4 regions of the Streptomyces sp. NPDC001828 genome follow, and region 3 is predicted to be linked to each of the others. Evidence: riboswitches for the same ligand, from Rfam matches in the RefSeq annotation. Region 3 holds a riboswitch; each other region holds the start of a gene.
The links. A riboswitch is a leader RNA that binds a small molecule or an ion and turns the genes downstream of it on or off. The one in region 3 is predicted to bind cyclic di-AMP.

Region 1: it holds a riboswitch for cyclic di-AMP, as region 3 does, so the genes downstream of both, ACFYZA_RS00565 (C40 family peptidase) here and ACFYZA_RS35825 (transglycosylase family protein) in region 3, are expected to answer to the same signal.
Region 2: it holds a riboswitch for cyclic di-AMP, as region 3 does, so the genes downstream of both, ACFYZA_RS20385 (M23 family metallopeptidase) here and ACFYZA_RS35825 (transglycosylase family protein) in region 3, are expected to answer to the same signal.
Region 4: it holds a riboswitch for cyclic di-AMP, as region 3 does, so the genes downstream of both, ACFYZA_RS03900 (transglycosylase SLT domain-containing protein) here and ACFYZA_RS35825 (transglycosylase family protein) in region 3, are expected to answer to the same signal.

What each region holds. Positions count from the first base shown of each region.
Region 1 covers NZ_JBIATV010000001.1:110,856-118,320, forward strand. The annotation lists gene ACFYZA_RS00535 (adenosylmethionine--8-amino-7-oxononanoate transaminase) at 1-200, opposite strand, end outside; gene bioB (biotin synthase BioB) at 193-1,422, opposite strand; gene ACFYZA_RS00545 (8-amino-7-oxononanoate synthase) at 1,568-2,710, shown strand; gene ACFYZA_RS00550 (DUF397 domain-containing protein) at 2,718-2,942, opposite strand; gene ACFYZA_RS00555 (helix-turn-helix domain-containing protein) at 2,963-3,826, opposite strand; gene ACFYZA_RS00560 (ATP-binding protein) at 4,061-4,498, shown strand; gene ACFYZA_RS00565 (C40 family peptidase) at 4,565-5,038, opposite strand; cyclic di-AMP (ydaO/yuaA leader) riboswitch at 5,043-5,238, opposite strand; gene ACFYZA_RS00570 (hypothetical protein) at 5,564-5,872, opposite strand; gene ACFYZA_RS00575 (ATP-dependent Clp protease proteolytic subunit) at 5,879-6,508, opposite strand; gene ACFYZA_RS00580 (lysophospholipid acyltransferase family protein) at 6,770-7,462, shown strand.
Region 2 covers NZ_JBIATV010000007.1:18,964-26,428, forward strand. The annotation lists gene trmB (tRNA (guanosine(46)-N7)-methyltransferase TrmB) at 287-1,033, shown strand; gene ACFYZA_RS20375 (PrsW family intramembrane metalloprotease) at 1,081-2,553, shown strand; gene ACFYZA_RS20380 (aldo/keto reductase) at 2,545-3,489, opposite strand; gene ACFYZA_RS20385 (M23 family metallopeptidase) at 3,682-4,746, opposite strand; cyclic di-AMP (ydaO/yuaA leader) riboswitch at 4,758-4,898, opposite strand; gene ACFYZA_RS20390 (PP2C family protein-serine/threonine phosphatase) at 5,221-6,342, opposite strand; gene ACFYZA_RS20395 (hypothetical protein) at 6,423-6,719, opposite strand; gene ACFYZA_RS20400 (MerR family transcriptional regulator) at 6,792-7,465, opposite strand, start outside.
Region 3 covers NZ_JBIATV010000017.1:110,734-118,198, reverse strand. The annotation lists gene ACFYZA_RS35845 (exopolyphosphatase) at 1-382, opposite strand, end outside; gene ACFYZA_RS35840 (DUF501 domain-containing protein) at 379-912, opposite strand; gene ACFYZA_RS35835 (septum formation initiator family protein) at 943-1,431, opposite strand; gene eno (phosphopyruvate hydratase) at 1,572-2,867, opposite strand; gene ACFYZA_RS35825 (transglycosylase family protein) at 3,123-3,827, opposite strand; cyclic di-AMP (ydaO/yuaA leader) riboswitch at 3,830-3,998, opposite strand; gene ACFYZA_RS35820 (transglycosylase family protein) at 4,256-5,281, opposite strand; gene ACFYZA_RS35815 (cytochrome P450) at 5,425-6,726, opposite strand; gene ACFYZA_RS35810 (hypothetical protein) at 6,805-7,089, opposite strand; gene ACFYZA_RS35805 (hypothetical protein) at 7,218-7,430, opposite strand.
Region 4 covers NZ_JBIATV010000001.1:831,731-839,195, forward strand. The annotation lists gene crcB (fluoride efflux transporter CrcB) at 1-241, shown strand, start outside; gene crcB (fluoride efflux transporter CrcB) at 318-692, shown strand; gene ACFYZA_RS03885 (phosphatase PAP2 family protein) at 923-1,540, shown strand; gene ACFYZA_RS03890 (hypothetical protein) at 1,625-2,308, shown strand; gene ACFYZA_RS03895 (RraA family protein) at 2,360-2,983, opposite strand; cyclic di-AMP (ydaO/yuaA leader) riboswitch at 3,678-3,859, shown strand; gene ACFYZA_RS03900 (transglycosylase SLT domain-containing protein) at 3,865-4,626, shown strand; gene ACFYZA_RS03905 (STAS domain-containing protein) at 4,941-5,378, shown strand; gene ACFYZA_RS03910 (DUF4157 domain-containing protein) at 5,496-7,465, shown strand, end outside.

The DNA of each region.
Region 1 (7,465 bases), on a different contig from region 3:
TAGCCGTGCACGGCCGACCACCAGGACGCCATCCCGTCGATCAACTCGCGCTGCCCGTGTGCCGGTTCGGCGAGCCGGAGCCGCACGCCCGACGCCGACTCGACCAGGAGCTGCTCCTGCCGGTTGGGCATCGGGCCGTACGGGTGCCAGACGTGCCGGCGGTCCAGTTCGAGCAGGTCCGCGGGGGAGTGCTCAGGCATTGGGCGCGAGGTCCGTTCCGGCACCCCGGCGGCGCACCGCGACCAGGTCCGTGCGCGCCTGGTCGGCGGGCACCTGCTCGGGCACCTCGGGCACCTCGGGCGCGCCGTGGCCGCCGCAGGGCCCGCAGCCGCCGCCCTCGTGGGAGCCGCAGCCGCTGTCCTCGTGCGAGCCGCAGCCCGCCGGGCCCGTGCCGCAGCCCGAGGCGGCGAGCGCGTCGGCGCGGTGGCGCGGCAGGGTCGTGGTGCCGGCGCCCTCCACCTCGAACCCGGCGTCCGCGATCATGTCGAGGTCGGCCTGTCCGGCCTGGCCCTCACTGGTGAGGTAGTCGCCCAGGAAGATCGAGTTGACCAGGTTCAGGGCGAGCGGCTGCATCGAGCGCAGATGCACCTCGCGGCCGCCGGCGAGCCGCACCTCGACGTCCGGGCACACGAACCGGGTCATGGCGAGGATGCGCAGGCAGCGCTGCGGGGTGAGGTTCCACTCCTTGGCGAGCGGAGTGCCCTCGAACGGGATCAGGAAGTTCACCGGCACCGAGTCCGGGTCCAGCTCGCGCAGCGAGAAGACGACGTCCACCAGGTCCTCGTCGGACTCGCCCATGCCCGCGATCAGCCCCGAGCAGGCCGAAAGACCCGCGTCGTGCGCCTTGGTCACGGTGTCCACGCGGTCCTGGTAGGTGTGCGTGGTCGTGATGTCCCCGTACGTCGCCTCGGACGTGTTCAGGTTGTGGTTGTACGCGTCCGCGCCGGCCGCCCGCAGCCGCTCGGCCTGGCCGTCGGAGAGCAGCCCGAGGCACGCGCAGACCTCGACGCCCTCGTTCTGCTCCTTGATCGCCTCGATGGTCTCGGAGACCCGGGCGATGTCGCGGTCCGTGGGGCCGCGGCCGCTGGCCACCAGGCAGACCCGCTTCGCGCCGCCCGCCACGCCCGCGGCCGCCGCCTTCGAGGCCTCGTCGGGCTTGAGCCAGGTGTACTTGAGGATGTCGGCCTTGGAGCCGAGCCGCTGGGAGCAGTACGAACAGTCCTCGGGGCACAGGCCCGACTTCAGGTTGACCAGATAGTTCAGCTTCACCCGGCGGCCGAACCACTGGCGGCGCACCTTGCCGGCCGCGGCCACCACATCGAGCAGTTCGTCGTCGGAGGTCGCCAGTACGGCGAGTGCCTCTTCGCGGGTCGGCAGTTCGCGCCGCAACCCCTTGTCCACCAGCGTGTTCAGCAGGTCCATGGCGCCGATCTTCGCGCACGGCACCGCCCCTGGCCAAGGTAGGGATCCCACAACACAGCCCGTTTGAGGTGTGTGTATCGCCACACCATGACCGGGCATGGCACCGGCTAGGGTCTGTCGGCAGCCTACAAAAAGGGACTCCACCATGCCGCGAGCGCCGTTCGACTGGATCGACGCAGAATCGGAGCGCCGCGAGCGCGCCGGTCTGGTCCGCACGCTGCGGCCGCGCGCCGCCGGCCAGGACCTCCTGGACCTGGCGAGCAACGACTACCTGGGCCTCACCCGGCACCCCGAGGTCATCGCGGGCGCGGCCGGCGCCGCCCAGCGCTGGGGCGCGGGCGCCACCGGCTCGCGCCTGGTCACGGGCACCACCGCGCTGCACGCGGAACTGGAGCGCGAACTGGCCGATTTCTGCGGCTTCGAGGCCGCCCTCGTCTTCTCCTCCGGGTACGCGGCGAACCTGGCGGCCCTCACCGCGCTCGGTCCGCACGGCTCGCTGATCGTCTCCGACGCGGGCAACCACGCCTCCATCGTGGACGGCTGCCGTCTCGCCCGGGCCCGCACCGAGGTCGTCCCGCACGCCGAACCCGAGGCCGTCCGCAAGGCCCTGGACGCCCACGGCGGGCCCGGGCTCGTCGTATCGGACTCGGTGTTCTCGGTGGACGGGGACGCCGCGCCGCTGCTCCAACTGGCCGCCTTCTGCCGGGAGTTCGGGGCCGCGCTGGTCGTGGACGACGCACACGGGCTCGGTGTCCTCGGCGAGGGCGGACGCGGCGCGCCGCATGCCGCCGGGCTCGCGGGCGCCGGCGACACGGTCGCCACCGTCACCCTGTCCAAGTCCCTCGGCAGCCAGGGCGGCGCGGTCCTCGGCCCGGCCCGGGTCATCCGTCACCTGGTGAACGCGGCCCGCACCTTCATCTTCGACACGGGCCTCGCCCCGGCGGCCGCCGGCGGGGCGCTGGCGGCCCTTCGACTGCTGCGCCGGGAGCCGGAGTTGGCGGGCCGGGCCCGTGCCGTCGCGGCCGAGCTGCACGCCAGGATCACCGCCGCCGGACACCTGGCGGTACGCCCCGACGCCGCGGTGGTCTCCGTGCGGGCTCCCTCACCCGAGGCCGCGGTGGCCTGGGCCGCCGACTGCCGGGCGGCCGGGCTCGTGGTGGGCTGCTTCCGTCCGCCGTCGGTGCCGGACGGCATCTCGCGGATCAGGCTGACCGCCCGGGCGGATCTGACGGAAAGCCAGATCGACATGGCGGTGGGCACGGTCCTCAGGACCGCGCCCACGGCGTGACGAACCGTCAACTCGACTGCGTGACAGTGGAGATGAAGCGTTGCCAGGCGGGTGCGCCGAAGAGCAGCGCGGGCCCGTCGATCCGTTGGGAGTCGCGTACGGCAAGCAGCTCGCCATTGAGCCGGGCCGTCTCGACACAGTTGTTCATGCCCACGCTGCGGCTGCTGCGCCGCCAGGTGGCACCGGTGAGGGACGTACTGGAAGGAACTTGCGCAGGGCGTGCGGACATCATGCCTCCCCACTCGCCGGGAACTAGCCCGGTCCTTCCCGGGCCGTTCTGGCGATGAGATCCGACGATTCCTCGGAGGAAAGCGCGAGTGCCTGGACGGTCTTGAACGCGGCACTGTACGCCTCAAGGTCTTCTCTCCGCTCGAGATAGAGGCTACTCGTCAAGTGGTCGATAACAACCACATCCAGATCGGAAATGGCCGGAAAGGAAAACATAATGAAAGGCCCGGTGAGGCCGACATAGCCGCCGTGCTGGAAGGGGATGACCTGTAACCGCACGTGCGGCAGCGAGGCCACCTCCAGCAGGTGCCACAACTGCTCCCGCATGGCCTCCCGGCCGCCCACCCGCCGGCGCAGCACCGCCTCGTCCAGGACCGCGCTGAGCATCAGCGGCGGATCCCCGCGCAGCACCTCCTGGCGCGCGATCCGCACCTCCACGAGCGTGTCCACCTTGTCCGGCGGAAGTCCGCCGAGCGCGGCCCGCGTCACCGCCCGCGCGTACGCCGGTGTCTGCAACAGGCCGGGCACCACCGAGGTCTCCAGGGTGCGCGCCGAACGCGCCTGCGACTCCAGGCTGATGAAGTCGCGGTACTGCGGCGGCAGCAGACCCCGGTACGCGTGCGCCCAGTCGACCCCGCCGCTGCCCGCCGAGTCGGCCAATGCCTCAAGGAGCGCCCGGAGTTGGGGGTCGCCGACCCCGTACGCGTCGAGCAGCCGGGCCACGTCCGCGGGCTTCGCACCGCTGCGTCCGGTCTCGATCCGGCTCACCTTCGACTGGTGCCAGCCGACCAGGGACGCCGCCGCCCCGCTCGTGAGCCCCGTGCCGTCCCGCAGCTTGCGCAGTTCCTCGCCGAGCTTGCGCCTGCGCACCGCCGGTCCATGCCCCATGGCCGCCTCCTTCGCCTCCGGCGATGGGTAAGTGTGAGCCCAAATACGCTCTGCCGTCGGACAGTTCACCGCTTTGAGCGACAGATATATGCATATCTTGGTGGATCGCACCCGAGACCGGCACGATGAGTGGCACTCTGGCGCGAAGCACAATCCGAGGCCGTAGTCGTCTTCGCGAGCGCTCATCCGCCACGAGTCAACAATCGGCCCGGGTGGGAAAGGGAAAGCGTCGCCATGGCAGACCACCTCGAAGCAACCGTCACTCTGCCGAGCGCTCCCGCCTCGGTCTCCGCGGCACGGCGGTACGTCGCCGGGATCCTCACGGACTGGGGCCTGCCCTCCGATGCCGAGGCCGCCGACACGGTCCGGCTCATCGTGTCGGAACTCGCCACCAACGCGGTTCAGCACACCTTCGGCCAGTCGCCCACCTTCACCGTCGACATCCATCTGGAGCGCGAGGCGGAGTTGCGGATCGGCGTCACCGACAGCCACCCGCGCTGGCCGAAACGATTGCCCGCGGCCGTCCAGCAGGACAACGGCCGGGGCATGGTGATCATCCGCTGGCTCGCGGCCGAGTCCGGCGGCCGGCTCTCGGTCGCGCCCACGGCGGACGGCGGCAAGACGGTCTGGATCGCCCTGCCGTGGACCGCGTCGGTCCAGAGCGGCCAGTAGGCCCACGGGGCGCGCCTGAGCCTCCCCGGGGCGTCGGACGCGTGCCGGGGACGGGCCGACGGGGTGTCAGCCCACCCGCCCGTACCAGACGGTGTTGCTCCAGATCCGTTCCAGACGGACCACGGCACCGGTCTTGGGGGAGTGCCAGATCCGGCCGTTCCCGGCGTAGATCCCCACGTGGTAGACGCTGCCTCCGGAGTGGAAGAACACCAGGTCCCCGGCCTTGCGGGAGGACGCGGTGACGTGCCGGGAGCTGTTGTACTGCTGCTGCGCCGAGCGGGGCAGCTTGCGGCCCGCCTGCTTGAACGAGTACAGCGTGAGCCCCGAGCAGTCGAAGCGAGAGGGCCCCGAGGCGCCGAACTGATAGGGCGATCCCTTCTTCGAGGCGGCCACATGGAGCGCCCGGGCGGCCACGGCCGCGGCGTTGGCCTCGGACGTGCTGCCCGGGGCCAGCGTCGTCCCGCCCGTGACGGCGAGAGCGAGCGCACAGACGGTGCCGAGCCGGACCGTCAGGGACGGGACGTGTGTCTGCGCAGTCATGCGCAACCCTTCGTCAAACCGCCTGCGAAGGATGACCTGTCGGGTTCGGACTGGCGAAGATGCCCGGCCGCGCGAACGGCTTCACCCCGAGGGACGGCCGTGGTCCGGCCGCCCCGAAGAAATCGGGTCCTCCACTCCTGCCGGTCCACTCCTGTCGACCAGACGTCCGGAACGGCGGCAGGACTCGGCGTCCGCCCGGACCGCCCCGCCGCGGTGGCGGGGGCTTGTCGTCTCAGGGATCTTCACGCACCGACTGTCGGATTTACCGCCCAAAACGGGTTTCTGTGAGGCTCCTCACGAGTGCCCCATTCGGGTGGACAGGGGCGGATGGACGCTCCTCCGAACGGGGTTGACGAGCCTCTTACCTGCGACGGAAGGATCGTTTCAGCACAGGAGCCACAGGCCATAAGCGACTCATAAGGGTCAGTGAAAAGGGCCTCCGGTGAGCCGAACGGGGGTAGCCCGTTTGGTTCGTTTCGCCCGTTACTTGAGCGCGTCGGGTACCCCCGGCGCCACTCGGCCTCCTCACATCGTCGACTGCGGGGGCACCGTGAGGCGGCCCGCGCGTCGCTCACCGTCCAGCACGCGCAGCGCCCGCGTCAGCGTCTGAGCGTGCACCCGCGACTCGCCGCGCGCGTGCATCAGCGTGAGCGCGTCCTTGAGCGAGGCCGCCCGGCCGACCAGGGCCTGGGCCGCCCGCAGGGCCGCGTAGGTGTCATGGCCGTGCGCCGGGTTGATCCGGCCGAGCAGGTCGACCACCGCGAGATAGGAGTCGATGAACTCGGACTCGGCGCGCGTGAGCGCCGGCAGCGGCGGAAGTTCCGGTGGCAGCACGGCACTTCACCTGCCGCGCAGCGACGTCTTGCGGCTTTCGAGCACATGGTCGGCCAGCCCGTACGCCACGGCGCCCGCGGCGTCGAAGACCACGTCCCGCTCGATGTCGGCGGCCACCCGCTCGGGGTCCTTGCCGGTGTACTGGGCGAGCAGCTCCGTCAACAGGGCCCGGCCGCGCAGGATTTCGGCCGCGTGGATCTCCAGGTCGGAGGGCTGGCCGCGCATCGGCTCCTCGATGGAGGGCTGCTGGAGGAGCACCCGGGAGGCGGGCTGCACGGCCCGCTTGCCGGGGGTCCCGGCCGCGAGCAGCACCGCCGCAACCGAGCTCACCTGGCCCAGACAGAACGTCTGCACATCACAGCCCACGAACCGCATCGTGTCGTGGATCGCGGTCATCGCGGTGAGCGAGCCACCGGGGGAGTTGATGTACAGCGAGATGTCCCGGTCCGGGTCCGCGTGCTCCAGGTGCATGAACTGGGCCATCACATCGTTGGCCGACGCGTCGTCGACCGGGGTGCCGAGAAAGACGATCCGCTCCTCGAAGAGCTTGGAGTACGGATCGAGCGTGCGGGTGCCGAGGGCGGTGCGCTCCTCGAACTGCGGGAGTACATGGCGGGCGGCAGGGCGGTGGTTCATGACGTACCTCTCCTCGACCGGGGGACCGGAAGGCCTCTTGAGAAACGTACAGGACGTACAGAACGCACAGATAGAGGCGTCGTCGCTTCTTGCGAGAAGGGGCAGGTCGGAGGGTGTTTCGCTGTGAGCGAGCGGGAGATTCGCGCCGTTACGGGGCCCGGCTGACGACCCGGGCTGGCTCATTAGGCGCTCTCCCCGCGCATCCCCCGGATGGCTAGCGTGCGTCGGCGCGGGGGTCACCTGGGGAGAGGGCTCACTGAAGTGTTCTATTTCGCATTCCGTCTCGTGCTGCTGCCGCTGCTGCGGTGGCTGTTCCGCCCGAGCGTCGAGGGGGCCGGGCGGGTACCCGAGGCAGGTGCGGTGATCCTCGCGGGGAATCACCAGTCGTTCACCGATCAGTTCCTGCTCGGCGTGACGCTGCGGCGCCGGCTCACCTTCCTGGCGAAGCAGGAGTACTTCACCGCGCCGGGCCTCACGGGCCGGGCGACGGCCGCGTTCTTCCGCGCGCTCGGCCAGATCCCGGTCGACCGCTCCGGCAAGGACGCGGCCCGGGCGGCGATCGACACCGCGCTCCAAGTCCTGGACGGGGAAGGGGTGTTGGGGGTCTTCCCGGAGGGGACGCGCTCGCACGACGGGCGCCTCTACAAGGGCAAGGTCGGGGTCGCGGCCATGGCGCTGCGCTCCGGCGCCCCGGTGGTGCCGGTCGCGATCATCGGTACGTTCGAGGCGCAGCCGAAGGGGCGCAGGCTGCCCCGGCGCGTACCGGTCACCCTCCGGTTCGGGGAGCCCCTGGACTTCTCGCGCTACGCCGGGATGGAGGACGAGCGCCTGGTGCTGCGGGCCGTGACGGACGAGATCATGTACGCGGTGCAGAGGCTGTCCGAGCAGGAGTACGTGGACGTATACGCGGTCGAGGCCAGGACGGCGTGGGAAGCGGGCGCCGCGGCCGCCTGAGGC
Region 2 (7,465 bases), on a different contig from region 3:
CAGGGGCGCGGGGAACTGCGCGAACGGCCCCCACGGCCTGCGGGCAAAGTCGGGGTTCGAGGGGCGCGGGGAACTGCGCGAGAAGCGAGCACGGCCCGAGGCCGACGTCGGGCCCAGGGGCGCGGGGAACTGCGCGAACGGCCCGGCACGGTTTCGCCGGTGGGCGGATGGCGACCCCGAGGGTGGCCGGGGCCGGGCCCCGGAGGCGGCCGCACCGTAGAATCGGCGCATTGTGTCTGAGCAGCCCCGCACCCCAGAGCCCCCCGCCCAGGCGACCGAGAAGGTCCTGCCGAGGGACAAGGCGCCCCGATTCCCGGGCGGCCCGGCCGCCGACCCGGCCGGCTCGCACCACGAACGCCGCATCCGCAGCTTCCAGCCCCGCCGAAGCCGCGTCACCACCGGCCAGGGCGAGTACCTGGAACGCCTGTGGCCGGTGTGGGGCTTCGACATCGACGGGCTGCACAAGATCGACCCGGCCGAGATGTTCGACGGCCTCCCCGTCGTTCTGGAGATCGGCTTCGGCATGGGCGAGGCCACCGCGCAGATGGCCGCGGACGACCCCCGCACCGGCATCCTCGCCGTCGACGTCCACACCCCCGGCCAGGGCAACCTCCTCGGCCTCGCCGAACGCGGCGGCCTCAGCAACATCCGCGTGGCCAACGGCGACGCCATCATCCTGCTGCGCGAAATGCTGGAGCCGGACGCCCTCGACGGGCTCCGCGTGTACTTCCCGGACCCGTGGCCCAAGAAGCGGCACCACAAACGGCGCCTGATCCAGCCCGAGTTCCTCTCGCTGGCCGCGACCCGGCTGAAGCCCGGCGCCGTACTGCACTGCGCGACGGACTGGGAGGACTACGCCGAGCAGATGCTGGAAGTCCTCGAAGCGCACCCCGACTTCGAGAACACCGTGGCCGGCGGCGGCTACGCACCCCGGCCCGCGTTCCGGCCGCTGACCCGGTTCGAGGGCCAGGGCCTCGACAAGGGCCACGTGGTGCACGACCTCTTGTTCCGCCGCGTCGCGCACAGCGGGTAGTGCAGGCACCGTCGCGCATTGTCAGTGACCCTCGTTAGGGTCGTCTGGTGTCCTTCGAGTCGCTTCCGCATCGCCCGCCTCCCGGGCAGGCGCCCCAGCAGGCCGGGCCCGGCCATCCGGCCCAGCCCGTTCCGGCGTGCGCGGAGGAGCCCCGCTTCGACGGGGTCCCGCCGGACCGCGCGAAGTGGCGCTACCGTCCGCGCCGCGACTTCTGGCGCTCCAAGGCGGTCCGGGCGGGCGCGCTGATCACCCTGCTCGCCCTGTGCGGGCTCGTCATCCTCGCGCTCGTACGGGACCAGACCGGCACCGAGGGCTTCCTGGTCGGGCTCGGGCTCGCGGTGCTTCCGGTGCCGCTGCTCGGCGCCGCGTTCCGCTGGCTGGACCGGGTCGACCCGGGGCCGTGGCGCAACCTCCTCTTCGCCCTGGCGTGGGGCGCGTGCGCCGCCGCGCTGGTGGCGATCATCGCCAACTCGTTCGCGACCCGGTGGATAGCGACGGCCACCGCCGACCCGTCATCGGCCGACCATCTGGGCGCCAGCGTCATAGCCCCGATAGTCGAGGAGAGCGCGAAGGCGGCGGCCGTGCTGCTGCTCTTCCTGTTCAGGAGACGCGACTTCAAGGGGATCGTCGACGGCGTCGTCTTCGCCGGCTTCACCGCGACCGGCTTCGCCTTCACCGAGAACATCCTCTACCTGGGCAACGCCTTCGGCGAGGACCAGGCGAGCCACAGCGGGGGCCTCGCATCGACGACGGCGGCGACCTTCTTCGTACGGGTCGTCATGTCACCCTTCGCCCACCCCCTGTTCACCGTGATGACCGGCATCGGCTTCGGCGCGGCCGCGCTCGCGCCGCCCGGCAAGCGCCTGCGGCGGGTCGCCTTCCCGCTGCTCGGCCTGGTGTGCGCGATGGGCATGCACGCCCTGTGGAACAGCTCGACGCTGTTCGGGGTGTACGGCTTCTACATCGTGTACGGGGCCTTCATGGTGCCGGTGTTCGGGCTGCTGACCTGGCTCGCGGTCTGGAGCCGGCAGCGCGAGCTGCGTACCGTCGCCGCCGAGCTGCCCGCGTACGCCGCGGCCGGCTGGCTGGGTCCGGCCGAGCCGCTCGCGCTGTCCTCGATGCGGGCCCGCGCCACGGCCCGCGACTTCGCGCACCACCGCTTCGGCGGGAAGCCGGCGGCGCGGGCGGTCGCCGAGTACGAGGCGTTCGCGACCGCGCTCGCCTTCCTGCGCCACCGCGCGTACCGCAGCGCGGGCGCGACCGGGCCCGGGCCCGACTTCGCCGCCCGCGAGCAGGAGTTGCTCCACCACCTGTGGGAGCGCAAGCCGGTCGCGGGCCCGGCGCTGCTGTACGCGGCCGGGGCCACCGGCCGCATCTGGGTCCCGCCGCAGCCGGGCCCCCCGCACCCCTACACCCAGCACGCGCAGTACGCCCCGTACGCGCCGCATCCGCAGTACGCCCTGTACGGGCAGCCGGGCCCAGCCACGGGCCCGGGCCCGTACAACCCGTACCTACGCTGAGGCGGCCGTCAGCTCGGAGAGCTGGGCGTCGGTGAGTTCCAGGTCGGCGACCGCGAGCAGCGCCGGGAGTTGCTCGACGGTACGGGCCGAGGCGATGGGGGCGGCGACGGTCGGGCGGGCCGCCAGCCAGGCCAGGGCAACCGTGGCGATCTCGGCGTCGCGCTCCTGGGCGATGCGGTCGAGCGCGGCGAGCACCTTGCGGCCCCGCTCGGTGTCCAGGTGCTTGCCCGCGCCCTCGGCCCGCGCGCTGTCCACGGTCTGGCCCGGGCGGTACTTGCCGGTGAGGAAGCCCGAGGCGAGCGCGAAGTAGGGCACCGCGGCGAGCCCGGCGTGCGAGGCGGTGTCCTGGAGGGGGCCCTCGTAGGTGTCGCGGGAGACCAGGTTGTAGTGCGGCTGGAGCACCGAGTACTTGGCGAGGCCCTCGCGGTCCGCGAAGTCCAGGGACTCCTGGAGCCGGGCGGGGGTGATGTTGGAGGCGCCGAGCGCGCGGACCTTGCCGTCGCGCACGAGCTGGTCGAGGGCGGTGACGATCTCCTCGACGGGGACGGAGGTGTCGTCGAAGTGCGTGTAGTACAGGTCGATGTAGTCGGTGCCGAGGCGGCGCAGGGACTCCTCGGCGGCGGCCTTGATGGTGCCCGCCGCGAGGCCCTCGTACTGGGGGTGCGAGCCGACCTTGGTGGCGACGACGACCTCGTCCCGGTTGTCGCGGGCGGTCAGCCACTTGCCGATGATCGTCTCGGACTCGCCGCCGGAGTTGCCCGGGGCCCACTTCGAGTAGGCGTCGGCGGTGTCGACGAAGTTGCCGCCACCGGCGAGGTAGGCGTCGAGGACGGCGAACGACTGGTCCTGGTCGGCCGTCCAGCCGAAGACGTTGGCGCCGAGGGCGAGGGGGAAGACGGAGAGGTCGGAGCGACCGAGCACGCGCAAGGAGGTCATGGCCCCCTAACCCCCGACGCGCCCCCGCCTATTCCGACCCCGGGGCTCCGCCCCGGACCCCGTTCGCGCCTGAACGGCGCTCGTCCTCGATCGCCAGGGGCGCGGGGAACTGCGCGAGCCACGCACGGTCCCCAGCCGGCGAACTCTCCCCCGGAGGGTTTCGGGAAGGGGCGGGGCGGGGCGAGAACCGGGTTAAGGATTCAGCCCCTTGGACTGGAGCCAGGCCATCGGGTCGATCCCCGTACCGTCCGGCGTGTGCACCTCCAGATGCAGGTGCGGACCCGTCACGTTCCCGGTCGCCCCGACCCGCCCGATCACGTCCCCCGTCGACACCTTCTGCCCCACACTCACCGCGAGGGACGACTGGTGGCAGTACCAGAGCTCGCTGCCGTCATCGAGCGTGAGGACCGTGCGGTACCCGTACGCCCCCGCCCACCCCGCCGACTTGACCGTCCCGGAGTGGATCGCCTTCAGCGGCGTACCCGTCGGCGCCGCGAAGTCGAGGCCCGTGTGGTGGCCGGAGGACCACATCGAGCCGGCCTCCCCGAACGTCGAGGTGAGCGTGTACGAGCCGACCGGCAGCGAGTAGCTCGCGGCCAGCTTGGCCAGCCGCTCCTCCTCCGCCTTCTTCGCCGCGGCGGCCTCCGCCGCCTTCTTCTCGGCGGCGGCCTTCGCCTCGGCCGCGTCCTGCTTGGCCTTGGCCTCCTCGGCGGCCTTCGCCTCCGCGGCCTTCTGCGCGGCCGCCTTCGCCTCGGCGACGGCCCCGGCCTTCTGCTGCTCGGCCTGCTGGAGGATGCGGGCGCGCAGCGCCTCGCCCGCGTCGGTGGCGCCCTGCTCGGCCTCGCTGGTGGACAGGCCGGTCATGGTCAGCGGCGCGGCGGCGATCTTCTGGTCGGCCTGCGCCGCGGCCGTCTTGGGGCTGCTCGGAGCGTCGTGCGAGACCAACTCGCCGACGCCGGGCAGCGACTTGAGGTCGGGCAGGCTCTCGCTGATGGAGTCCGGCAGGGATATGGAGACCGGCGGCTTGGCCTGCGCGGTGGCCATGCCACCCGCGCCGACCGCCGCGATGACGCCGACGCCGAGGACGGTGGAGCTGCGGGCGAGCCCGCCGCGCTGCTTGGCGACTCTGTGCCGGCCGCGGACCGGGCGCACGGACTCCTCGGTCGGGTCCCACTCCTCCCAGGTCTCGTTCTCGCCGGGCGCGTCCCCGTACACGGAGGGGAGGGGGGTGTCGAGGGCAGGCTCGTTGGACGCCACGGAGGGGCGCTCCTTTCCTTCCTTCTCGCCTACCGGGTTAGCTGACGGGTTCGGAGCAGGAAGGTCTCCTACGAGCGCCCATGACGGACGTCCGATTCACCCCAAGTTGGTGGTTCCCCGGTTCCCCGAAGGGGATTCGGCGCAGGCGCGCGGGGCCGCCGTGGCGGCGGCTGGGACGACCGCGCTGCGTTATCGAACGTTAATAGACACCCGGGGCGGATTCCAAGCCGTTCCCACTGATCGTTAACGGCCATGGCCCGGACTTAGCCCCCATTGCCGGGGCAAAACGGGCGAGTTGACGGCCCCTCAAGGTCGCCCCCGTCACACCAGCTTTCTGACGGTGTGTCAATTGTTATGCGCAGGGAGACCCTTCGAGCACCCACCGTGACAGCACGCTCGACCGGCCCCCGACCACACCCCGACCACACCTCGAGGCAGCCCCTCACCCCCCTCACCCCAGGCCCCCACGTCCCCTCACTTCACGATCCTGACCGTGCGCCGGCGGTCGGGCTGCCCCTCGGCCGGGCGGCCCACCGCGAGCAGCGCCATGTCGTCGCTCGTGCCGCCGCCCGTGTAGCGGCGTACGTCGTCGACGAGCGCGTCCAGGACCTCGTCCGGGCCGGGGAAGATCGCGCCGCGCAGCCGGGTGGCGGGCTGGTAGAAGACGCCCGTGGCGTCGCGCGCCTCCGACAGGCCGTCCGTGTAGAGCAGCAGCGTCGAGCCGGGCGGGTAGGGGCGTACGTCCGAGCGGTCCGGCCACACCCCGAGGTCGGCCATCCCGAGCGGCAGCGCGGGCTCGCTCGGCACGAGCACGTCGAGGGAGCCGTCCGGGTGCAGCAGGAACGGCTCGGGATGACCTCGGTTCACCAGGCGTACGGTGCCGTCGCCGCGCGGGATCTCGGCGAGCAGCGCCGTGGTGAACCCCTCGACCGCGTCGAGCCGGTCGCGCCGGGTGCCCTCGCGGGCCAGCGCCCGCTCCAGGCGCTGGGTCACCGCCTCCAGGGACGACTCCTGCTCGGCGGCCTCACGGAACGCGCCGATCACCACGGCGACGGCCTCCACCGCCTGGAGCCCCTTGCCGCGTACGTCACCGACGATGAGCCGGACCCCGTACGGGGTGTCCTGCACGGCGAAGAGGTCCCCGCCGATGAACGCGTCCGCCTGCGCGGCCTCGTACCGCGCGGCGACATGGAGTCCGCCGATGCGGGACGCGGGCGTGGGCAGCACGGCGCGCTGCGCGGTCTCAGCGATGACGCGGGCGGAGGCGAGGCGCTCGCCGCTGCGGCGCAGGATGCGGTTGATGAAGAGGGCGAGCGCGCCCACCGTGAGCACGGTGAACAGCTCGCTCGCGCCTTCGCCGAGGTTGGGCAGATCGTGTATGAACCAGAGCGCCACGACGGCGGCCACCGAGCAGAGGCCCACCGCGGCCGTGCCCCGGGCCGAGTAGAACGGTGCGGCGATGACCGGGGCGCCGGCGAACAGCGCGGCCGCTGTCAGGTCCGGCGGGGTGGAGGCGTCGAAGGCGAAGCCCACACCGATCAGCAGTACGGGTAGCGCCCGTACCAGGCGCCCTTCGCCCTCTGCTCGCTGCCGCACCCGTCCAGCCTGGCCCGTTTCGGCCCCGAAGGCGACTCGACGCACCCAGGCGGGTGCCGGGCGGGCGGTCGCGGCCCGGCTCAGTGTCGGCGGCAGCGGTGCGGGCCCGGGCGGCCCCGGGCGCAGCTGCCCCTGGCGTGCCGATGATTGGCGGCCCGCTCGGGCACACAGGACAGCTCGACCCAGCCGCCCCGGTTCAGCCGGCACCCGTGGGTCGAGGGAGCCGAGGCCGCCCCCGCGACCGGCACGCCCCGCGCGGGCGCGGGCCGGCTCGGCTCGCCACAGCCGCCGGCCCCGAGCAGGCAGACCACGACCATCACCAGAACCAGCACGGGCACGGGCACGGGCATCAACGCCCGGGGCACCAGTGTCGGCACCCCAGCCACCTCACGCGGAGCCCTCACCACCCGCACCCCTTTCCTCGACGCTCACCTATAGCGAGCGCGAGACTACCCTCCGCAAGAGCCGCCGCCGGTCGAGCCGTCGCCCGTCGAGCCGTCGCCGTCCGAGAGGTGGCGCTCGGCGTACACCGTCAGGGCGTCCCGCACGAAGGCGGCCGTGCCGGCGCCGTGCTGGTCGTAGTTGACTCCGAAGCGCGGATCGTCGACGTACATCTGCCCGATCCCGATCACGTACGACCGGCCGACGTCGGTGGTGGCGGACAACCAGGCGACGTGCCGCCGCGCGATGTCCTGCGCGAGCTCACCGTCGGCGGCGGCCCCGGCGCCGCGCGCCCGCCCCCAGTCCCGGGCGATGTCCTCGTGCTCCTTCAGGAACCCCTTGCGCTGCGCCTCGCCGAGCGAGCGCCACCAGCGGTCGCCCTTCTCGTAGGCGTCCCGCCCCCAGCGCCGGCTCACCTCCTCCTCGTACCGGGTGTGGTCGAAGCCGTCGAACACTTCCTCGGCCATGAGCTCCTCTCCCCTCTCGGTCTTGTGCAGGGTGGTCCGCACGGACGCGATCTGCCGCGCGATGCGCTCGCGCTCCTGCTCCAGCAGGCGCAGATGGGTGCGCAGGGCGGCCGCCGGATCGCGCTCGCCCTCCAGGAGCTCGCCGATCACGGGCAGCGAGAGCCCCAGCTCGCGCAGCAGCAGGATCCGCTGAAGGCGGACCAGAGCGCCCTGGT
Region 3 (7,465 bases):
CGTCGAGTTCCTTGGTGGCGCCGACGAACGAGAATTCGGCCTCCTGGTCGCCGGAGATCACCTCGGGCTCGACGCCCAGGATGTCCAGGACCCCGCGCACGAAGTCGTCCCGGTTCTCGGCGTCGCGCGAGGCGGAGGTCGCCACGAACCGCAGGCGCTCGGCGCCCAGGTCCTTGATGACCGCGGCGTACTCGCGGCACGCCGCGAACGTCCGCTCCAGGGCCTCGGGGGCCAGCCGCCCGGTGCGGTCCACGCCCTGGCCGAGCCGGACGATGGTCATCCGCCGGTCCAGGTCGGTGATCTCCCCGGTGGACGGGTCGGCGTCCGCGACGAGCAGGCGGATCGAGTTCGTACCGCAGTCGATGGCGGCGACGCGCGTCACTGGTCGTCCCCCTCGCCGCACGGCGTCACGCACGGGCCCTTCGCCCACCACTCGGGCAGCAGGGCGATCGCCTCGTCGCCCAGCGGGTTCACACCCGGGCCCGCCGCGAGCGAGTGGCCGACCAGCACGTGCAGGCACTTGACCCGGTCCGGCATGCCGCCGGCGCTCGGGAAGCCCTCGAGGACCTCGATGGCGTCGCGGCGCGCGATGTAGTCCTCGTGCGCCGCGCGGTAGGCGGCGGCCAGCTCGGGGTCGCTCGCCAGACGCTCCGTCATCTCCCTCATGACACCGTTGGCCTCAAGGGTGCCGATCGCGGACGCGGCACGCGGGCACGTCAGGTAGTACGTCGTCGGGAAGGGCGTGCCGTCCTCCAGGCGCGGGGCCGTCTCGACGACGTCCGGGTTGCCGCAGGGGCAGCGGTGCGCGATCGCGCGCAGGCCGCGCGGGGGGCGGCCCAACTGCTGCTTGAAGGCGGCGATGTCCGCGTCGGTGGGCTCGGTGCGGTCGGTCTGGGGCGGGGGCGTTTCCATGCCTGGGTCAGTCTCTATCGCTAGCGGTGGTCAGTTGGCGGAACGGTCGGCCTTGTCGACGCCGTCCCAGAGGTTGGAGTGCCAGGCGCGGCCGGTCGCGCCCTTGTCCTCGCGGCGCTTGTTCGCCGCGTCCGGGTCGACGACGGTGAAGCCGGTCTCGCCCGGGAACTGCATGTGCAGGTGCTCGCGGGCCAGTTTCTCGATGTACGCGTCGTCCTGGAGCCGCGCCTTCTCGTCCCGCAGCCGCTCGACCGCCTGCTGGGCGTCGGCCGCCTTGCGCTGCTGGTCGGAGATGTCGGCGCGCTGCGACACGTACTGCCGCATCGGGTAGGCGAGCGCCACGATCAGCGAGCACAGGACGAGCGCGAGCAGCGCCGCCCGGCCGGTGAGCCGCGAGCGGCGGGCCTGGCGCTTGTTCTGCGAGCGGTAGACGCGGGCCGCGGTCTGCTCGCCGAGCACCTTGAGCCGGGCCGCGGTGGAGAACCGGTCGCGGTCCGTGCCCGTGGCGTTCCTGGCCATCGCTCTCCCGCCTCCCCGTTACACACGTACGTCCCCGGACACGGTACGGGACCGCGGCCGGGGACGTACGTACGACTGGCTAGGGCGTCAGCCGTTGATGCTGCTCAGCTCGTGCAGCCGGTGCTCAGCCCTTGCTGTGCCTACTGGTTCGCAAAGCGAAACCGCGGGAAGGCGCTGCGGCCGGCGTACACCGCGGCGTCGTCGAGGATCTCCTCGATGCGCAGCAGCTGGTTGTACTTGGCGACGCGGTCCGAGCGGGCCGGGGCGCCGGTCTTGATCTGGCCGCAGTTCACCGCGACGGCGAGGTCGGCGATGGTGACGTCCTCGGTCTCGCCGGAGCGGTGGGACATCATGCACTTGAAGCCGTTGCGCTGGGCCATCTCGACGGCGTCCAGGGTCTCGGTCAGCGAACCGATCTGGTTGACCTTGACGAGCAGGGCGTTGGCCGAGCCCTCCTCGATGCCGCGCGCGAGGCGCTCGGGGTTGGTCACGAACAGGTCGTCACCGACGATCTGGACCTTGGAGCCCAGACGCGAGGTGATGGTGTTCCAGCCGGCCCAGTCGTCCTCGAACAGCGGGTCCTCGATGGAGACCAGCGGGTACGCGGAGACGAGCTCCTCGTAGTACTCGGTCATCTCGGCGGCCGAGCGGGACTTGCCCTCGAACTCGTACTTGCCGTCCTTGTAGAACTCGGACGCGGCGACGTCGAGCGCGAGCGCGATGTCCTTGCCCGGGGCGTAACCGGCCTCCTTGATGGCCTCGACGATGAGGTCGAGGGCGGCGCGGTTGGACTCCAGGTTCGGCGCGAAGCCGCCCTCGTCGCCGAGGCCGGTGGACAGGCCCTTGCGCTTCAGGACGCCCTTGAGCGTGTGGTAGACCTCGGCACCCCAGCGAAGGGCCTCGGAGAAGGACTCCGCGCCGATCGGGGCGATCATGAACTCCTGGATGTCGACGTTGGAGTCGGCGTGCGACCCACCGTTGAGGATGTTCATCATCGGGACGGGCAGCAGGTGCGCGTTGGGGCCGCCCAGGTAGCGGAACAGCGGCAGGTCGCTGGCCTCGGAGGCGGCGTGCGCGACGGCGAGCGAGACGCCGAGGATGGCGTTGGCGCCGAGCGAGCCCTTGTTGTCCGTGGCGTCCAGGTCGAACATGGCCTGGTCGATCAGGCGCTGCTCGGTGGCGTCGTAGCCGACGAGCTCCGGGCCGATCTGCTCGATGACGGCGAGGACGGCCTTCTCGACACCCTTGCCGCCGTAGCGGTTGGGGTCACCGTCGCGAAGCTCGATGGCCTCGAAGGCACCGGTGGAGGCGCCGGACGGAACTGCAGCACGACCGGTGCTGCCGTCGTCGAGGCCGACCTCGACCTCGACCGTGGGGTTGCCTCGGGAGTCCAGGATTTCCCGGGCTACGACGACGTCGATGGACGGCACGAGCATCTCCTTCTGGGATGTGACGCTAGATGTGACGCAAGGTGCAGGGCCACGCGGGTCGCTTCGCCTTGCGACAAGAGCCTAACCGGCTCTGGGGCTCCGGCCAGCCGAGTGCCCGCCTCATGGGACGAAAAAGGGCCCAAGGGCCCCGATTCCCGGGCAAAGGGCCACAACACTACTGCCTGGTAACAGCGAAAACCCCGGCCCGGCGCGTACGGGGGAATGCGCGCCGGACCGGGGCGATCTGGGGGTGGTGCGGCCTCAGCCGAGGTGCAGCTTCTGGCCCGGGAAGATCAGGTTCGCGTCCTTGACGATGTCCTTGTTCAGGTCGAACACCTTCTGCCAGCCGCCCTTGACTCCATTGGCGGTGGCGATGGTGCCGAGGGTGTCGCCGGACTTGACGGTGTACTCGCCGTCGCCCTGCTTGACCGGCTGGCTGCGCTGCTCGCCACGGCTGGCCGGCGCGGACTCGGTGCGCTCGGACTTCTGCGACCTCTGCTGCGGCTGGGCCTGCTGCTTCGGCTTCGAGGGCTTGGTGGCCTTCGAGGAGGAAGAGGAGGAGCCGGAGGTGTCGACGTCGGCCTTGGAGCCGCCGGACGTCAGGTTGCCGGCGCCGGCGCAGGACCAGGCACCCGGGCCCTGGATCGAGAGCAGCTTCTCGGCCGCGGCTATCTGCTGGCCCTTGGTGGCGAGGTCGGCGCGCGAGGCGTACTGGGTGCCGCCGGCGGCGGCCCAGGAGGACTGCGAGAACTGCAGGCCACCGTAGTAGCCGTTGCCGGTGTTGATCGACCAGTTGCCGCCGGACTCGCACTGGGCGACGGCGTCCCAGGTCGACACGGAGGCGGCGGAGGCATTGCCGGCCGCCATCAGCGGGGCGGCGACAGCGGCACCGGTGACACCGGCCAGCGTGGCGACACGGACGGCCTTGGACGGGCGGCGGTGCTTGCCCTTGCCGGAAAGCAGCATGGAGTTCTCCTCACCGACGCCTGCGAGGTGAGCTGTCGGGTTCGGGCGTGAGCTGCCCGGCCGAGCGTCGATGCGCCCGTCTTCACCCCAAGCCGGTACGGCAGTCGCTTCAACTGCCGGGCCCGGCACTTACCTTGGGTCCCCCGCTCCTGCCTACGGCGCATAAGCGTCGACTGTTCCCATCGGCCGACGGCAGGATTCGGCGTTCTCGGTCGACGGGGCCCGCGGTGACGAGCGAGTCCGACGAAAACACACGCCCCGCCAATGTTCAAAGACGCACATCGGGGAGAAATCCCCCCTACTTGCCGTCACAGAAGGGACGTTTCCGCAGGTGAGGGGCGGGGCGGACGGACCGGGCAGACGGGACACGCGAGTTGGGGCGAAGAGACCCATGTCTCACTTGCACCAAACGGACATAGGCCCGCGAACTAACCCTGCTTCGGTACCGAGTTCGGGGTCGTCGCGGCGCCCGCCGCATCCTTCAGCTCCAGGCTCTGGCCAGGGAGAATGAGGTTCGGGTCGGTGCCGATCAGCTGCTCGTTGGCGCGGTAGAGCGCGGGCCAGCCGCCCTGGACCCTGTTCGCCTCGGCGATGGCCGACAGGTTGTCGCCGGGCCGGACGGTGTAGCCGCCGTTCGCGGCCGGGGTGTTGCCGACCTCACGTGAGGCACCGTCACCCCGGGACGCATGCTGCCCGGAATCGCGGGAATCGGATGAGTTGCCCGAATTGCTCGAACCACTCGCGCCGTCCTGGCCCTTCGGGTCGGTCCGGCCGGCCGGGTCGTCAGTGCCCGTACCCGCCGGGGCGTCCGTACCGGTGGTGCCCGGCGTCGTGCCGGCGCTCTCCTCCGGGGCGGGCGTCCCGCGGTGCTTGCCGGGGCTCGCCGGGGTGGACGCGGACGGCGTCGGGGACTTGGGGGTGCCGCTCGGCGGCGTGGCGCCGGGAGCGGGCGTACCCGTGGCCGGGGTGCCGGGCGTCGCGGCCGCGTCGGGCGTCCCGGTCGCCGGAGCGGTCGGGACGGGCGGCGGGGTGTTGTCGGAGGTGTCGGGCACGCCCGGGTCGACGTCCGCCGAACCGCCGCCCTTGGTGAGCCCCGCGCCGGCGCCGCAGTTCGCGAAGGCCTGGGGACCCTTGGCCGCGAGCACCTTCTCGGCCACGGCTATCTGCTGGGCGCGGCTGGCGAGGTCGGCGCGCTGGGCGTACTCGTTGCCCCCGTACGCCTCCCAGGTGGCCTGGGAGAACTGGAGCCCGCCGTACAGGCCGTTGCCGAAGTCGGCGCTCCACATCCCGCCGGACTCGCAGGCGGCGACCTGGTTCCAGGTGTTCGCGTCCGCGGCGTTCGCACCGGTCGCGGCGAGCAGCGGAAGCGCGATGGCCGATCCGGTCACTCCTGCCGCGACGACGAGGGCGGGTGCCTGGCGGGGTCGACGATGCCGTCCATTCCCGGAGCGCATGCGAAAGACCTTCCGTGTGACTGCTGAGCCGAATGAACGGTGAACGTAGCCGTACTCGAACGTCCGTCACAAGTCGATGCACTGGAGATCACATAAAAGTCACAGTCCTGACGGACCGTCAGTTCGAGCCGGGGTGCGCCCCTTTACCCCGGCGGCGTGAACTCGACCGGCAGGGTGCGCAGTCCACGCATGATGAGGCCGCCCCGCCAGCGCAAATCGTCAGGTTCCACCGCGAGGCGCAGGTCAGGAAGGCGTCGCAGAAGGGTCGCGAGCGCGGTCTGCCCCTCCAGCCGGGCGAGCGGCGCACCGAGGCAGTAATGGATCCCGTGCCCGTACCCGAGGTGCTGGTTGTCCCGGCGGCCGAGGTCGAGCGTGTCCGGCTCGGCGAAGCGCTCGGGGTCGCGGTCGGCGGCGGCGAGCACGACGAGTACGGGGTCGCCGGCGGCGATGTCCTGGCCGCCGAGCGTCAGCGGTTCGGTGGCGAACCGCCAGGTGGCCATCTCCACGGGCCCGTCGTACCGCAGCAGCTCCTCGATGCCGGTTTCGAGCAGCCCGGTCTCCCCCGCGACGAGCGATGCCTGGAGCCGCTCGCGCTGCTCCGGGTTGCGCAGCAGGGCGTACATCCCGTTGCCGATCAGATTGACCGTCGTCTCGAACCCGGCGAAGAGGAGGATGAAGGCCATGGCGGCGGCCTCGTTCTCCGTCAGGTGCTCGCCGTGGTCGCTGGCCTCGATGAGCCGGGAGATGAGGTCGTCGCCCGGGTTCTCGCGCTTCTTGTGGATGAGCTCGGCGAGGTAGTTGCGCATCTTCTTCACCGAGCGCGCGACGCCGCCACGGGGGCCGCCACCGTGGCGGATCATCATGCCGGCCCAGTCGCGGAAGTCGTCCTGGTCCTCGCGCGGGACGCCGAGCAGGTCGCAGATGGCGTAGATGGGCAGCGGGAAGGCGAACTCGTGGATGAGGTCGGCCTCACCCTTCGCCGCGAAGGCGTCGATGAGCTGGTCGGTCAACTCCCGCACCCGGGGCGCGAACTGGGCGACCGTACGGGGCGTGAACGCCTTGGACACCAGGCGGCGGAGCCGGGTGTGGTCCGGCGGGTCGATGTTGAGCAGATGCGTCATCAGCTCGGCCTTGCGCTCGCCCGGGATGCCCGTCTTGCCCTTGGCGTGGGCGGGCTCGTCGTGATGGGCCGGGTTCTTGGAGAGCCGCTGGTCGGCGAGCGCCTGCTTGGCGTCCCCGTACCGCGTGACGAGCCACGCCTCGACCCCGCTGGGCAGCCGGGTCCGGTGCACGGGCGCGTGCTCGCGGAGCCAGGCGTATGCGGGGTACGGGTCGGTGGCGAACTCCCAGGTGAAGAGTTCGGGGGCGGTGGGGGTGCGGGAGGCGTCGGCGCCGGGGGCGTGGGAGGTGCCGGGGGCGTCGGGGGTGGGCGGCTGGTCGTGCATGGGTCCGACAGTATCCGGGCCCCTATATAGAGGGGGCGCGCGGCTGGAGGCCGTCCGGCCCCTCCCCCGGCTCCCGCTTCACGCGGGGCCCCGGCCGGCGGAACGCTCCGCCACCCGGCGCCGCTCCCGGACGCCGGCGACGTCCACGGCGTTGAGGGTGGCCACCACGGTGTGGAAGATGACGTGGCCGGTGTCGAGGGCGTGGTCCTCCAGAGCCCGGTGGACCGCGTTCCGGTCCGCGGTGATGCCGTGCGACCAGCCGCAGTCCAGCGCCACACAGTCGGAGCTGAAACCGGCACCGCGGCCGTCGGGGCACTCGGCGATGCGCGCCAGCGCGGCCTGGAGGAGGGGGTGACGGGTCAATTCCGGTTCCTTGAACGTGCGTTGCGGAAGCGGCGCACACGATTCGGCGGCGGTACGGGCCGGCCGCCTCGGCGGTGGGAGGGGGCCGTCCTGGAGCGGTCGCGGGGTGAAGGGCGGGATGGCCCACATCAGCGCGACACCACGGGCGTGGAGAGGATGAGCGCCCGTTCCAGCTCGCTCGGGGTCGGGTCCCGCAGCGCGTCCGGCGGGACGGCCCACTCCCGGCCGCCGCCGGGCGGCCGGAGGCAGACGCTCCCCGGGTGGGTGCCGACCACCTCCCCGATCCTGCCGGATGCGTCCACCTTGTAGTGGGTGCCGTGTGCGGGTTCGTCCTGGACCATGGCTTGTCCCCTCGATCGTCGCCGGTGCTGACGAC
Region 4 (7,465 bases), on a different contig from region 3:
CATGGTGGCGATCACCGAAGTGTGGTCCGCGCACCGGCTGGTCCGCCCCTTCTTCGGCACCGGCGTCCTCGGCGGATTCACGACCTTCTCGACGTACGCCGTCGACATTCAGAAGCTCCTGTCCGCCGGACGGCCCCTGACCGCCCTCGCCTATCTGGCCCTCACGCTGGCCGTGGCGCTCGCGGCCGTGTGGAGTGCGGTGTGGCTGACCCGGCGCGTGCTCGTGCGGAGGCGGCGATGACCGGCCTGACGGGACGGACCCACCCGGCACAGCGGACCGGGGACGACACGCGGTACACCGGACGGGAGAGCGTCAAGTGAGCTGGATCTACGTGGTGTTGGGGGCGGCGATTGGCGCGCCCCTGCGCTTCCTCACCGACCTGACCGTGCAGAAGCGGCACGACAGCGTCTTCCCCTGGGGCACCTTCACGGTCAACGTCGCCGGCTGTCTGATCCTCGGCGTACTCACCGGCGCGGTCACCGAGGGCGCCGCGTCCTCGTCGGTACAGCTGTTCGTCGGCACGGGGCTCTGCGGAGCGCTGACCACGTATTCGACCTTCTCGTACGAGACGCTCCGGCTCGCCGAGCAGGGGGCGAAGTCCTACGCGGTGGCGAACGCCGTCGGCAGTGTGGTGGCCGGCCTCGGCGCGGTCTTCGCGGGTGTGGCGCTCGCCGAGGGGCTCTGGGGCTGAGGGCTTCCCGCAGGGGCCACCGAGCGGATCGGCAGGGGCGCGCGACCCATCCGGACCCTCTGAGCAACCCATCCGGACCCTCTGCGCAACCAATCCGGATCGTCTGCGCAACCAATCCGGATCTTCTGACGTCTACATGCCTGTAGTCGTTCATGTTCCGCTCGCCCGGCCTTCACCCAGAAGGCCACCCCGCACCCCGCCCCGTTCGACCCACCGGAGAAGCGCATCCCATGACCAGTTCCGCCCCCACGACCCAGGCCCTGGACGGCGCGTCCATCGACGGCGGCCTGTACGGCGACATCACCGACTTCGCCCGCCATACGCACTGGCTGAACGGACCGGTGGCCGCGTACACCAGCTACGGCGTCGCCCTGTTCGCCGTGTTGATGCTGGCCGGCTGGTGGATCGCGCGGCGCAAGGACGCCTCCGTCATGGCGGCGGCCCTGTCCGCGCCGATCGCGGTGGTGCTCGCGTACGTGGTGAACGACGCGGTCAAGTCGGTGTTCACGGAGCCCAGGCCCTGCCGTGCGCTGCCGCACGACTTCCTGATCGAGAAGTGCCCGCCCCTGAACGACTACGCCTTCCCCAGCAACCACAGCACGGTGGCCGCTGCCACGGCCGTCGCCCTGTTCCTGGTCGACCGGCGCCTCGGCGCGATCGCCGCCCTCGCCGCACTCCTGATGGGCGCGTCCCGGGTGTACGTCGGCGCGCACTACCCGCACGACGTGCTGGTCGCCTTCGGGGTCGGCGCGGCCGTGGCCCTCGCGGTGACGTGGTCCGCGCGGCGGTACGCGGCCCCGCTCGTCGCCCGACTGCGCGGTGGCGCCCTGAAGCCCCTGCTCGCCTGACGCCCGCCCGCCCCGGCGGCGTTTCTCGTCCGTGCGGGCGTGGACCGGTGTCCAGGGCGGGCCCGAACACCTAGGGTCGGCGGCATGCTGCGAATCGTCGATGAACTCGCCGGCCCCGGACCCCTGCGCATCTGCGCCCAGGCCCCCGCCGACGGTGATCCCGGGACCGCACTGCGGGTGCTGCTGATCGCGGACGTGCTGGCGCGCGTCGTCGAGCAGGGCGGCAGGGCGGCCCTCATCGGATGGACCGGCCCCGAGCAGCCGGTGGCCGCCGCCGGTATCCGGCCGCCCGACGCCGAGGGGGACCCGGAGCGGATCGCCGAGCAGCTCGGCGGCCCGCCCGGCGTCCAGCTCAGCAGCGCGACGTACGAGGGCGCGGGCATCGCCGGCCTCCAGATCGGCGCGGCCGCTCTGCCCCCGCTCGAAGGCCTCGACCTGCTGGCCGTACGCCTGCTGCTGCTCAGCCACCCCTACGAGGAGCCGGTCACGGTCACCGCCGACCAGGTCGACGAGGCGGGGCGCGCCCTCGCCCGCTGGCGGCGGGCCATCGCCGGCTGGGCCGCGCAGCCCTCGAAACCGATCCCCGCCGACCTCAAGAGCACGGCCCGCACCGCCCTGGACAACCGGCTCGACACCGCGGCCGTGCTGCGCCTCCTGCACGATCTGGCGACGGCCGACGAGGTGGCGCCGGGTGCCAAGTTCGAGACCATGTCCCACCTGGACCGCGTCCTCGGCCTCGAACTCGTCCGCGAGGTCGGCACGGTGTGAACCGGGCACGCTCCGTCGCCAACCAGCCATGCGCGAAAGGGAGTTGGGCGCTCAGCCCTCGAAGCCGCCGTCGCCGAGGGCCTTGTCGATCCGGCCGCGGTGCGCCTCTTCCCAGGCGTCCAGGGATTCGGCGGCCTCCTTGGCCAGCTTGCGCCGGGCATCGAGGAGCACCTGCTCCGCCTGCGCGCGGGGCGTGACCACGATGCCCTCCTCGTCGGCCACCACCACATCGCCCGCGTGCACGAGCACTCCGCCGCAGCGGACCGGCTCGTTGAGCGGGGCGACGGCCTTCTTGGTGCCGGGAATGGGGATGACGCCCCGGGCGAAGACGGGGAAGCCCGCCTCGCGGACCTCGGCGAGGTCGCGGATCACCCCGTCGACCACGAACGCCGCGACGCCCCGGCGTTGGGCCACGGCGCACACGTTGCCTCCGGCGAGGGCGTAGTCCAGGTCGCCCGACTCCACCACGATGACCGAACCGGGTTCGGCCCGGTAAATGGCCGCGTGCAGCATGAGGTTGTCACCGGCGGGACAGCGCACGGTGAATGCGGGCCCGGCGACACGCGGCATCGGAGACCACAGAGGGCGAATGCCGATATCCATCACCTGCGGGCGCCCGACGATGTCGGCGAGCGTGGTCGGGGGAATGTCCTTGAATTCGCTGAAGTCGTTCATGTTCTTCCTGGTGATTGGTAGTTGACGGCGACTATTACTGGGTGGGCCGCAGCCATTGTGCGGCGAAGACGGGTTTGACGGGACGTGACGGGGCCTGCGCCGAGAGCCAGTTGGGCGGAATGGGCCAGATGGTGTCAGGGGCGCGAGGCCGTGCCAGGCGTCGCGCCTTCGCCATGTGGACGCGAGCGGACTCGCAGGATCCGTGATCGATCGAATTGATCACCGCAAATGAATTGATCACCGCCCCGCCTCCCCGTTCCCCGCCCCGCCCCCTGTCACCCCCGGTTCCCTGGAGGGTGGCCAGTGATCATGATCCCGGACAAGGCGTAGGGGATGGGTGTGGTGTCGCACACAGGGGGTAGGCGGGGACCTCGTGCCCGAAGTGTCCGAAATGAAATGTAATCGGCGCGGGATGGACCGCCGTGGCAATGTCCTAATTGGGGCTAATGGGTAAGACTCGCCTCTTTTATCGGAGGTCCCGGCGGTTGCGTCGCGGGCGAGTGAATTGGGTCACGTGCGGCCCGCCGGGCGTGTGGCGCCCGCCCGGGGCATTTCGCTTCACCCGAAAGCGAGTTGGGCGCTCCCGCCGAAGTGGCTGGCGCCGGTGAATTCGAGTTGATCTATATTCCTGATCACCCCTCACGAATTCCGGCCTTGTTTCCGTCGGGGCTATTCGTCTACGTTCACCGTCAATCCGGAAGGAACGCCGAATCCTGCCGCCGTCCGGAGCCTCCCATACACGTACGGCAGGAGCGGGGGACCCAGGTAAGCCGCCGATCCGGATTCCGGAACGGCTGGGGTGAAGTCGCGTGCACCGCGACCGGACATCTCCCGTCCGAACCCGACAGCTCACCTCGCAGGCGACGGAGAGGAATAGACACATGTCCGCAAAGGGCAAGCACCGCCGGCCGAAGTCCCGCTCGTTCTCCCGGGGCCTCGCCGTCGCGGGCACCGGCAGCGCCGTCCTGGCCCTCCCGGTGATCGGCGCGACCACGGCCTCCGCCGCCCCGGCGTCGGTCCACTCCGTCGTGGCCAAGCCGGTCACCGCGGTGAAGGCCGCCCCCACGAGCTACTCCGTGGCCGACGGGGACTCGCTGGCGAAGATCGCCGACGCGCTCAACGTGAGCGGCGGCTGGAAGCAGCTCTACCAGGACAACCAGAGCGTCATCGGCAGCAACCCCGCGCTGATCCGCCCCGGCATGAAGCTCACCCTCGGCGCCCCCGCGGCGAGCACCGCCCGGGACGCCTCCGCCCGGGCCGACCGCTCGGCCCGGACCACCGACCTCACCGCGACCGCCACCGTGGCCAGCACCACCACGTACGCGAACAACCTGGACGGCTGGATCCGGCAGTCGCTGGACATCATGGCCCAGCACGGCATCCCGGGCAGCTACGACGGCATCTACCGCAACGTGATGCGGGAGTCCTCGGGCAACCCGATGGCGATCAACAACTGGGACTCCAACGCCGTGGCCGGAACGCCCTCCAAGGGACTCCTCCAGGTCATCCAGCCCACGTTCTCCGCCTTCCACGTGCCGGGCACCTCCACGGACCTCTACGACCCGATCGCCAACATCACCGCGGCCTGCAACTACGCCGCCAAGACCTACGGGTCGATCGACAACGTCTTCGGGGCCTACTGACGGATCCCGTGGCCGGGCCTCTCGCGGTGAAGGGAGTGCCCGGCCGCACCGCTCGCGGCCCCGAGCGCGCGCCCGGCCATCCCAACTGGCCGGGCGCCGCGCCGTTTTGAGCCCTCGGCAGCCGTTGCGCAGGGTCAGAACAGGGGCAGACGCAAATTTCGTTCACCCCCCGGGGTGAACAATTCGAAGGCTGGACGTTTCTGCATACGCGTCTGTTCCTAGGGTGCTAGTGCGTCACCCCGGGGACCACGGTGACTGCCCGACTACCGAGTACTCCCGCACCGCGGGGGTCAGTTCTGGACCGGGAGCTGCCCATGGGATCCACCGCTCGGCCATCCGTCTCGGCGCCCGTGCCCCTTCCGCCGGGGCTGCTGCCGGACCGGTGCCGCAACGCCCGCACCTATCTGATGCACGGCTTCACCGTCGTCGAGGTGCACGGCACCGTGGACCTGGCCAGCGCGCCCGGCGTCCAGCTCCACCTGGACGCGGCCACCCAGCCGGCCGGCGCCCGGGTGATCGTCGACCTGCGGCCCGTGGACTTCTTCGACTGCGCCGTCTTCACCCAGCTCTGCCGGGCGCACCGCAGGATCCGCGAGCGCGACGGCCACCTCGGCGTGGTCTGCGTACGGCCGTGGCATCTGCGCATCCTCGCGGCGGCCCGCCTCGACACGCTCCTGCGGCCTGCCGGATCCGTGGAGGAGGCTGCCCTCGCCGCCCTGGCCCGGTCCGGCTCGGACATCAACCGGCTCTGAATCGCGGCTGGTTGACAGGAGTGCACCCGTACTTGCCCTTTCGTACCTTCACCCCTGCTCCCGTGGCTGATATGCACGTACAGCCCGGCTTCACGATTCACCACCGAAGGGGTTCACGTGCACGCGCAGGACAGGCAGCAGGGCCCAGCTGTCACGCCCGGCGGACCCGTTTCACGGGCCGGTGACCGGCGTGGAGGTGCGGGCGACGGACAGGCCGCGCCCGGCGGAGGGCTCGGTGCGGCCCAGTTGCTCGCGCTCCAGCGGTCCGCGGGGAACGCCGCGGTGGCCGGGCTCCTGACCCAGGGCGACGCGGCCGTGCAGCGCTCCGCGGTGCACGACGTGCTGCGGGGATCCGGGCAGCCGCTGGACTCGGAGGTGCGCGCCGACATGGAGACCAGGCTCGGCGCCGACTTCGGCGACGTACGCCTGCACAACGACGCCGCGGCTCAGCGGTCCGCCGCCGAGATCGGCGCCCGCGCCTACACCTCGGGCAGCCACATCGTGGTCGGGCAGGGCGGCGCCGACCGGCACACCCTCGCCCATGAACTCACGCACGTCATCCAGCAGCGCCGGGGACCCGTCGCCGGCACCGACACCGGTGACGGGCTGCGCGTGTCCGACCCCTCGGACTCCTTCGAGCGGGCCGCCGAGGCCAACGCCACCCGTGCCCTCTCCGGGCCCGCGCCCGAGGCCGGCGGTGAGTCCGCCTCCGTGCAGCGCGACTGCGGAACCGGGGCCCACGGGCACGCACACGCGGCGGGTGCCCCCGTCGTGCAGCGGGCGGTCGGCTTCGAGTTCGAGGCGCAGTGGAACGTGCGCAGGGTCGCCGACCCCGTCGCCGCCAAGGCCGTGCAGGAGCAACGGGCCGTCGAGCGCGAGCGGTTGCTCGACGCCAAGCTCCTGGAGCGGGTCCTCAACCCGTACAGCCCCTACGCGCAGGAGCTGAGCGCGGCGGAGCGGAGCACGTCGCAGGACGAACTGAGGGCCCGCTGGTTCGACGGCGAGTTCCTCACCGAGGCGGGCGAACTCCGGCTCAAGAAGACACAGTTGGGGCCCGACGGCGCGCAGCGCGCGGCGGCCGAGATGAGCCTGATGATCTCCAGCGAGATCTCCGAAGTGCCCCTGGTCGGTGAGAACCTCGGCAAGGGCCGCGGGCCCGACGGCGTGGTGGTGAAGGGCGACAAGTTCGATCTCACCGCGGACGCCAGCCCCTCGGGCGGCTCGAACCTGGAGTGGGTGACCGACCCGCTGAACAACGTCGCCGAGGTCGGCGGCGTCCTCGACCGCATCTCGCGGATGGCCGGCTACCTCAACGGCCGCCAGCGGGACCCGTACATCCCCTCCGAGGACGTCACGGCTGGAGGCGGCACGCCCGAGCGGCAGCTGCGCATCTACCCGTTCGGCGGCGCGCTCAAGTTCGCCCCGCAGACCACCGCCGGAGTGCGGCTCGACCGCCTGCCGGACCTGATCGGCTATCTGGCCGACAAGCAGGAGCCCGAGGAGAAGTCCGTCGCCGGGGCCGTGCGCGGGGTCTACGGAAAGCTCACCCACACCAAGGAGCGGCGCGCGCAGGCGCAGCGCGACCTCTTCGGCGGCGGGCTCGGCACGCTGCCCGCGGCCAAGACCGGTGCGGAGCGGGCGGTGGGCGAGTTCGGGGAGTCGGCTCCCGAGGGCATCTCGCTGTCGAAGACCGACATCGGCGGCCTCACCGGCCTGGTCATGCACCTGTCCTCCTACGTGCTCGCGGGGGAGGAGCTGCAGGCGGGTGCCAATGCCAAGTCCATCGCGGGCGGCCTCATGGCCCGCACCGACTTCGCCCGCCACTTCGGACTCCTGACGGAGGGGGTGCGGGAGTACTTCACCGCTCACCCGGACCAGTTCGTCGATCTGGTCCTGTCCGCCGCCAACCGGTCGGGCAGCGGGAGCGCCCGGCTGTTCGGGGCGCCGGTGGAGCGGGGCCTGGCGAACGACCGTACCCAGACCGAGATCGCCCTGACCCGCGCCCAGTGGCTGCGGGCGATCCCCCAGGGCCACGATCTGCTGAAGAACGCGCAGCACCTGACGGCCGAGCAGCGGACCATGGTCGA